2 regions of the Pseudomonas sp. S35 genome follow, and region 2 is predicted to be linked to the other one. Evidence: riboswitches for the same ligand, from Rfam matches in the RefSeq annotation. Region 2 holds a riboswitch; the other holds the start of a gene.

Region 1 (3,685 bases), 770 kb from region 2:
GCAGTTGCGGATCAACCGCTGGCCTTTGACGGTGATCAATTCCGGGTCGCCGGGGCCGGCGCCGATGAAGTAGACGGTCATGGAGAATTCCTGTGAAAAAAACGGACGAGCATGAATATTGCTCATGATCGAAGAGGTCGATTATCGGGGTTTTAACCGGCGCAGGCCAACGCAAAGGTGGCCTGGGCGGTTTTTTTGCGAGTGACCAGCAAGCGGGCAGAGCCGCTATAGAGGTGTTCGGCGAGCGCCAGGGCGGCGCTCTCGGCAATGCCGTAACAGCCAGTATGGGCAAACGCGACAGCGGATTTGTGGCTCAGCCGGTCGGCATACACGGCCAATTGTTCGGCGCTGAAGCACTGCAAAGGCAGCTCCAGCAACCGAGCCAGGGCGAGTAACCCTGGTTCATCCTGTTTGCGGTCGATACTGGCCAGCGCGGTGACGCGCTGGCGTTCAATGCCCGCCTCGGCGAGCGCGGTATCAAACAGCGCCAGCAGGGTGTCTACACCACAACCCCGCTGGCAACCCAGGCCGACCACGTAGGTCATGCCGAGTATTGGTCATCACGGTTGCGACGGAACAGCCAGGCACTGATCAGGCCAAGGGCCAGCCAGAACGCCACGTTGGTCAACTGCGAGGCGATCTTGAACTGCGCTTCGAGGGCTTGCGGCGCCAGCATCGAATGGGTTTCCGGCTGCGGTGCACCGATCACATGCGGCACCACCAGGATCGCCACGCCCAGGACTTTCAGTAGCCAGTTGCGACCAAACACGATCAGGGCAATACCCACAGCCGTCGAGGCAGCGGTGCCGATCCACCAGGTTTGGCGCAGCGCCAGGTCCGCGGCTGCCGTGCCCGGCAACTCGGGTGGCAGGCCCAGGGTTGGCGCCAGTACGAAGGTCGCATAACCGGCCAGGCCCCACAGCAGGCCTTGAGCCGTGCGGGTTGGGGCGCGCAACGTGTACAGGCCGGCCAGCATCAGTGCAAAACCGACCGCGACCACCAGGTTGCCACCGGTGGTGGACAGTACGCGCTGCCAGCCATCCTCCGGCTCCCAGGCTTCGGCGTCGTGGGTGTGTGCAGCGGCGCCAGCGGCGTGTTCATGCACCACTTCGGTTGCTGCAGGGGCCTTTTCAAAGGTCTCCGCCTGCAGAATCAGCGGCGCGACCCAGAAACTTTGCAGCAGGGTCAGCAGCAGTGCGGACAGCAGGCCGGTGAAACCTGCGGTTTGGGCAATACGCTTGATCATGTCGGCAGGTCTCAGTGGCACGGGAACGCAGCGCTATGGCGAGTATCGTGGGCAGCGTTGTGCACCGCCTCGATATGCGAAAAACCGGCGAAATACACCAGGCACGCGCCGAGGATCGACGCACCGATGGCGGCGGTCAGGCGTTGGCTCAGGGTAGAAGTGCTGCTGGCGGAGTGCGAAGTGCTGCTGATGATCGACATGGCGCGTCCCTTTCAGGTGTCTTGCGTGAAACGAGCGCATGAAAACCCCGCGAGCCAGGCACGCAGGGTTTCGAACAGCGCCCGCCCACCGCGGGTTTGTTATCTGATTTTTTCGGGCCGGTCTCCGGGCTTGCGAGGGACACAGGGTCTATTAAGCATCGCCTTCCCATGCCGTAATGGCACAGTGGATCTGACGCTTCACTCGCTTACCGTTGCGGGGGCAGCACCGGACTGGTCATGCGCGCATGATTTACCGGTTTCCCGTTTCACCCTGTGAAGGGCACCCGAAACAAGATGTGTAGGAGAGCATGGGCAGTGGGCGGGCGTCAAATAGAAGACTGACGCCCCGCGGTTTACGGCAGGCGTTCCAGTGGATGTTGATCAGGCAGGGCGATGGGGCGAGTAAGAGGTCGCCATGCGTGCGTACGTAATATCGGACAAATTAAACCTGTCGTCTGGTTTGGTTGTATGCAAGAACGCATCGGGCGTTATATCCAAGTGACGAAGCAGGTAAGGTCGATTAAGAAGTTCTTTGGCAACGGCTGTTGCATTATAGGAGAAATCTCTAGTGCTCCGTATTTCGCGTGCAGCCTCTCGCAGTTCGTTAAAGTTTACATATTCATCGTTAGCACCCTCGGCGAACTCGCGAAAATAAACTCTAACTTGCCCCAGCAAAGACCCATCGCTAAGACTTTTGAAGTCTCCAGCGATAATAGCGACATTGTTCCAGGTTGCCTCGATGTAGGGCTTTACACGGATGTGTGTAAAGAGTGACGTCATTAGGTCTGGGCGGCTGATGACCTCCTTCGCAAGCTCTATTTGCTCTTGTTTGGCATCTCGTCCGTCGTGTAGTTTGCCTGCCGCCATCTTTTTTAGGTCGGTCAAGTGAAAGCTGTTGCGTGCCTTGCCGTCCGGGCCTTCCAGGTCGCGGAAATGGTCCAACAGTTCTTTGGCCAGCAACGGGTTGCTGTAGTTCTCGAAAAAAGTAATGTCTGATGGTTTTTTTTGTGCCGCTGCGAGGGGCAGAGAATCAGTCTTGGGGTGTACGTTGCCAGTCACTTCGATCGATGCCGAAGGGAGGGGGCAGTAGTTTGAGTGCGTATTGAAAATTCCATAGTGTTTTTGTCCGAGTTGGGTATGCTGGGTTGAACTTCGTCTATTGGCAACGCTGCTCCGAGGATGGGTGGTGTTTTTCGATATTTCTGTTCCCTGTACTCATTTGGGAACTGATTGCGTTAAGTTACAGCGCTTCGTCAATTCGTATGGACTAAATAATTAGTCTGACTTCAAGGCGAGCTTTTACATAAGTTGCTCACTATTGCCGTCTGCACTGATATCAAAGGTTCTGAACCAAACGCCTAATGATGGGCGTCCGTTTTCAACCCCTGGATAGTGTTCAAGCGGGCGGTCTGGCCGTTTCGACATTGACCCGCTCTCACTCACTGCGTAGCCTTGCACCCTCGAGGTTCTTCAGCTCAGGCCGAAGCTAAGAAGGGAACGCGGTTCAAGCCGCGGCTGCCCCCGCAACTGTGAAGGGTTTATCCGACTGCCACGCCACTGCCATAAACGGCGGGAAGGCGCAGCCGGCGCCGGTCTCACGACCCGCAAGCCCCAAGCCAGGAGACCTGCCTCGCAACTGATTTTCCAATTCAACCGGGCGGGGTGATCCGGTGACGAAATCCGCTTCTGCGCAATGCCGCAGGGCCTATCGTCCCGTATGCCCGCCCCAAAGGGCATCCGATGAAAACACTGGCCAAACTCCCCGTCACTATCGTCACCGGCTTCCTTGGCTCGGGCAAAACCACCTTGCTGCGCCATATGCTCGATAACGCCCAGGGCCGCCGCATTGCCGTGATCGTCAACGAATTCGGCGAGTTGGGCATTGACGGTGAAATCCTCAAGCAGTGCTCCATCGGCTGCACCGAAGAAGAAGCCAACGGCCGCGTGTACGAGTTGGCCAACGGCTGCCTGTGCTGCACCGTGCAGGAAGAGTTCTTCCCGGTGATGCGCGAACTGGTCGCCCGTCGCGGGGACCTTGACCATATCCTTATCGAAACCTCGGGCCTGGCCCTGCCAAAACCGCTGGTGCAAGCCTTCCAGTGGCCGGAAATCCGCAGCGCCTGCACGGTTGACGCGGTGATCACCGTGGTCGACAGCCCGGCCGTGGCCGCCGGCACCTTTGCCGCGTTCCCCGATCAAGTGGATGCTCAGCGCAAACTCGACCCGAACCTGGACCACG
Region 2 (3,685 bases):
TGGTTGGTCGGCTCATCCAGCAACAGAATCTGCGGCCGTTGCGCCAGGGCCCGGGCGATGTGCACGCGTTGGCGTTCGCCGCCGGAAAGGCTGCGCCAGGCGCGTTGGCTCAGGTGCGTGGCGTCCACATCGTGCAGGGCCTGGACTACGATGGCGTGATCGTCGCTGGACCACGGGCTCAGCGCCGACAGCCACGGCGTGCGGCCCAGTGCCACGGCATCGAACACGCGGATGGCGTCGTCGGTGTCGGCCTGTTGTTCCACCACCGCCAGTTGTTGTGCGATGGCGCGGCGCGACAGTTCGCCCAAACGCGCACTCCCAAGCCGCACCTCACCTGACGCCGGTGCGCGCAAGCCCGCCAGCAGTTTGAGCAAGGTGGATTTACCCGAGCCGTTCGGGCCGACAATCCCCAAGGTCTCGCCCAACTGCACCTCCAGGTGAATGTCGCGCAGCAATTCGGCGTCGCGCACTTTGAAGCCCAGGCCGGTGCAACTGAGTACGCTCATCGTGCGTTCCTCCGGCCGATCAGGATCAACGCAAACACCGGTGCGCCGACCAAGGCCGTGACCACGCCCACCGGAATCACCTGGCCTTTGATCAAGGTGCGCGACAGTACATCCGCTGCGATCAAAAACAATGCGCCGCCCAAGGCACTGGCCGGCAGCAAGCGCGAGTGCCCGGTGCCGAGCAGCAGGCGCACGGCGTGGGGGATCACCAGACCGACAAAGCCGATGGAGCCGACGATCGACACCATCACCGCCGTGACGAGCGCGGCGCAGCCCACCAGCACAAATTGCACACGGCGCACCGGGATGCCCAGGGACGCCGCCGAGTCGCTGCCGAAGGTGAATGCATCCAGCGCACGACGGTGCCACAGGCACACCGCCAAGCCGGCGACCGCCACCGGCACTGCCAGCCACACCGACGGCCAGCGCACGCCGCTGAGGTTGCCCAGCAACCAGAACATGATGCCGCGGGCCTGCTCGGAACTGGCCGACTTGGTGATCAAGAATGCGGTGAGCGCATTGAACAGCTGCGAACCGGCGATGCCCGCGAGGATGATCTGGCCGGTGCCGCTCACCGAGCCGCTGGCCCGTGCCAGCAGAATCACCAGGGCAAACGCCGCCATGGCGCCGACAAACGCGCCGGCCGACAGCGATATCAACCCGCCGCCCACGCCCATCAGTGCCACCAGCACCGCCCCGGTCGAGGCGCCGGCGCTGATGCCCAACAGGTACGGATCGGCCAACGGGTTGCGCAGCAGCGACTGCAGGATCACCCCGCAGGTGGCCAGCCCCGCGCCGCACGCGGCGGCGACCAGGGCGCGGGTCAGGCGGTAGTTCCACACCACGCCTTCGTCGATCGGGTCCAGTACGTAGCCGGCGTTCCACAGTTTGTTGGCGAGCACTTGCAGCACCACCTGCGGTTCGATGGCCGTTTCGCCGATGGCCACGCCGGCGAGTAAGGCGATCAACAGCAGCGTCAGGGCGAGTAGGGTGCGGATCATTTGGACAGGTCGTAGCCGTCGATGGCGCCGGCCAGTTGTTCAAGGCCGTCGAACATGCGGATGCTGGCCTGCAGCGCCAGGGCATCGAGGATGATGATGCGGTTGTTTTTGACGGCGTCCATGTTGCGCGTGACCGGGTCGCTGCGCAGGAAGGCGAGTTTCTTCTCGTGGTCATCGGCAGGGTAGCGGCGACGGTCCATGCGGGCGATCACCAGGAAGGTCGGGTTGGCCTTGGCGATGGTTTCCCAGCCGACGGTGGGCCACTCTTCATCGGACTGCACCACGTTGTGCAGGCCGAGGGTGTCCAGCATGAATTCGGGGATGCCCTTGTGGCCGGCCACGTACGGGTCGCTGGTCATCTCTGAACTGGAGAACCACACCAGTGCGCTGGCGTGCTTGAGGCCTTTGCTCTGCACGGTGGCGACGGACTTGGCCAGGCGTGCCTTGAGGTCGTCGTTCAGCTGTTGGCCGCGAGCCTGTACGTCGAAAATCTCGGCCAGTTGGCGGATGCTTTTGTAGATGGTTTCGATGCGAAACGGCTCCAGCCGCGTACCGTCGGCGCCCACCAGGTTGTCTTTGCCTTCGCAGTCGGAGGGCAGCAGGTAGGTGGGGATCTTCAGCTCGTGGAACTGCTCACGCGTACCCACCACACCTTGCGGGCCGACTACCCATTCCAGCTCGGCCGCCACCAGTTGCGGGCGCTTGGCGATCACGGCTTCGAAGCTCGGCTCATTGTTGGCCAGGCGTTCGATTTTATCGTTCTGCGCCTTGTATTGGGGCAGTACGTTGTTGAACCACAGCGAGGTGCCGACCACTTTATCGCCGACGCCCAGGGCATACAGCATTTCGGTGGCGGCCTGGCCGATGGTCACGCTGCGCGCCGGGGTTTGCTGGAAGGTCACGGCGCTGCCGCAGTTTTCAACGGTCAACGGGTAGTGAGTGGGCGCCGCGTGGGCCAGGGCACAGAAACCCAGGCCGGTGATCAGGGCAGTAACGCGTGGCAGCATGGGGCGATCTCCGTTTGAACCATACGTGAAGCAGGGGCAGTACGGCTCGGAAATACGCCCTCGAACGCTGCCGGTCGGGCAGGCAAGGATGTCCTTCCCGGACACCCCGCCGGTTAGTGATTGTGCTGGGCCGGCAGGTCTCCTGACTGATGCGTCGTCGCCACGCTCCGGCCTTCCCGGACAGGGTCCAGTGGCGTTAAGGAGCAGGCTCAGCACCTACAGTTGCGGGGGCAGTTTCGATTGGCGCCGTGGGCGGCGTTTCGAATTCCCTATTAGTCCCGTGGGGGAACCGGCGGCGGTATGGTAGTCGATCGCGTTGCCCAGGGGGAGCGTCAAACGAGGCGGGAACGCATATAACCGCCTCGTTGGGGGGAGCTGTCGAGCCCGTGAGGGCTCGGCGTTACTTGCGATCGAGCCACACGGTCTGCGCATTGCAGAACTCGCGTACGCCAAAGTGCGACAGCTCGCGGCCAAACCCGCTCTTTTTCACGCCACCAAACGCCACACGTGGGTCGGAGACGCTGAAGGCGTTGACGAAGATCCCGCCGGTTTCCAGCTGGTTGCCGATATCCCGCGCTTTTGCCGCGTCGGCAGTGAAGATGCTGGCGGTGAGGCCGAACTCGCTGTCATTGGCCAGGGCCACGGCGTGGTCGGCGTCGCGGGCGGTGATGATCGAGGCAACCGGGCCGAACAGTTCCTGTTTGAACGAGGTCATCTGGTCGGTGACGTTGGCCAGCACGGTCGGCGCGTAGTAGTTGCCGCTGCCTGGGACTTTATCGCCGCCCAGCAGCAGGGTCGCGCCTTCTTCCAGGGTGGCCTGGACTTGGCCGTGCAGTTCATCGCGCAGGTCGAAGCGGGCCATTGGACCGATGTAGGTGGTGGCTGAGGTGGGGTCGCCCATGACCAAGGCGCGGCTGGCTTCGACGAATTTGGCGGTGAAGGCTTCAGCCACGCCTTCTTCGATGATCAGGCGCTTGGCGGCGGCGCAGACTTGGCCGCTGTTCTGGAAGCGGCCGATCAGTGCAGCTTGCACGGCGGCGTCGAGGTCGGCGTCGTTGAGCACGATGAACGGGTCGGAGCCGCCCAGTTCCAGCACACATTTTTTCAGCGCGGCACCGGCCTGGGAGCCGATGGCGATACCGGCGCGCACGCTGCCGGTGAGGGTCACGGC

What was found. A riboswitch is a leader RNA that binds a small molecule or an ion and turns the genes downstream of it on or off. The one in region 2 is predicted to bind cobalamin.
Region 1: linked by a shared signal. The riboswitch ahead of PspS35_RS16180 (CbtB-domain containing protein) and the one ahead of PspS35_RS19705 (ABC transporter substrate-binding protein) in region 2 are both predicted to bind cobalamin.

Annotation. Positions count from the first base shown of each region.
Region 1 is NZ_CP019431.1:3,661,545-3,665,229, reverse strand. It holds gene cobM (precorrin-4 C(11)-methyltransferase) at 1-81, opposite strand, end outside; gene PspS35_RS16190 (cobalamin biosynthesis protein) at 153-545, opposite strand; gene PspS35_RS16185 (CbtA family protein) at 542-1,246, opposite strand; gene PspS35_RS16180 (CbtB-domain containing protein) at 1,258-1,446, opposite strand; cobalamin riboswitch at 1,544-1,749, opposite strand; gene PspS35_RS16175 (hypothetical protein) at 1,828-2,505, opposite strand; cobalamin riboswitch at 2,893-3,094, shown strand; gene cobW (cobalamin biosynthesis protein CobW) at 3,187-3,685, shown strand, end outside.
Region 2 is NZ_CP019431.1:4,426,822-4,430,506, reverse strand. It holds gene PspS35_RS19715 (ABC transporter ATP-binding protein) at 1-506, opposite strand, end outside; gene PspS35_RS19710 (iron ABC transporter permease) at 503-1,507, opposite strand; gene PspS35_RS19705 (ABC transporter substrate-binding protein) at 1,504-2,514, opposite strand; cobalamin riboswitch at 2,629-2,823, opposite strand; gene PspS35_RS19700 (aldehyde dehydrogenase family protein) at 2,915-3,685, opposite strand, start outside.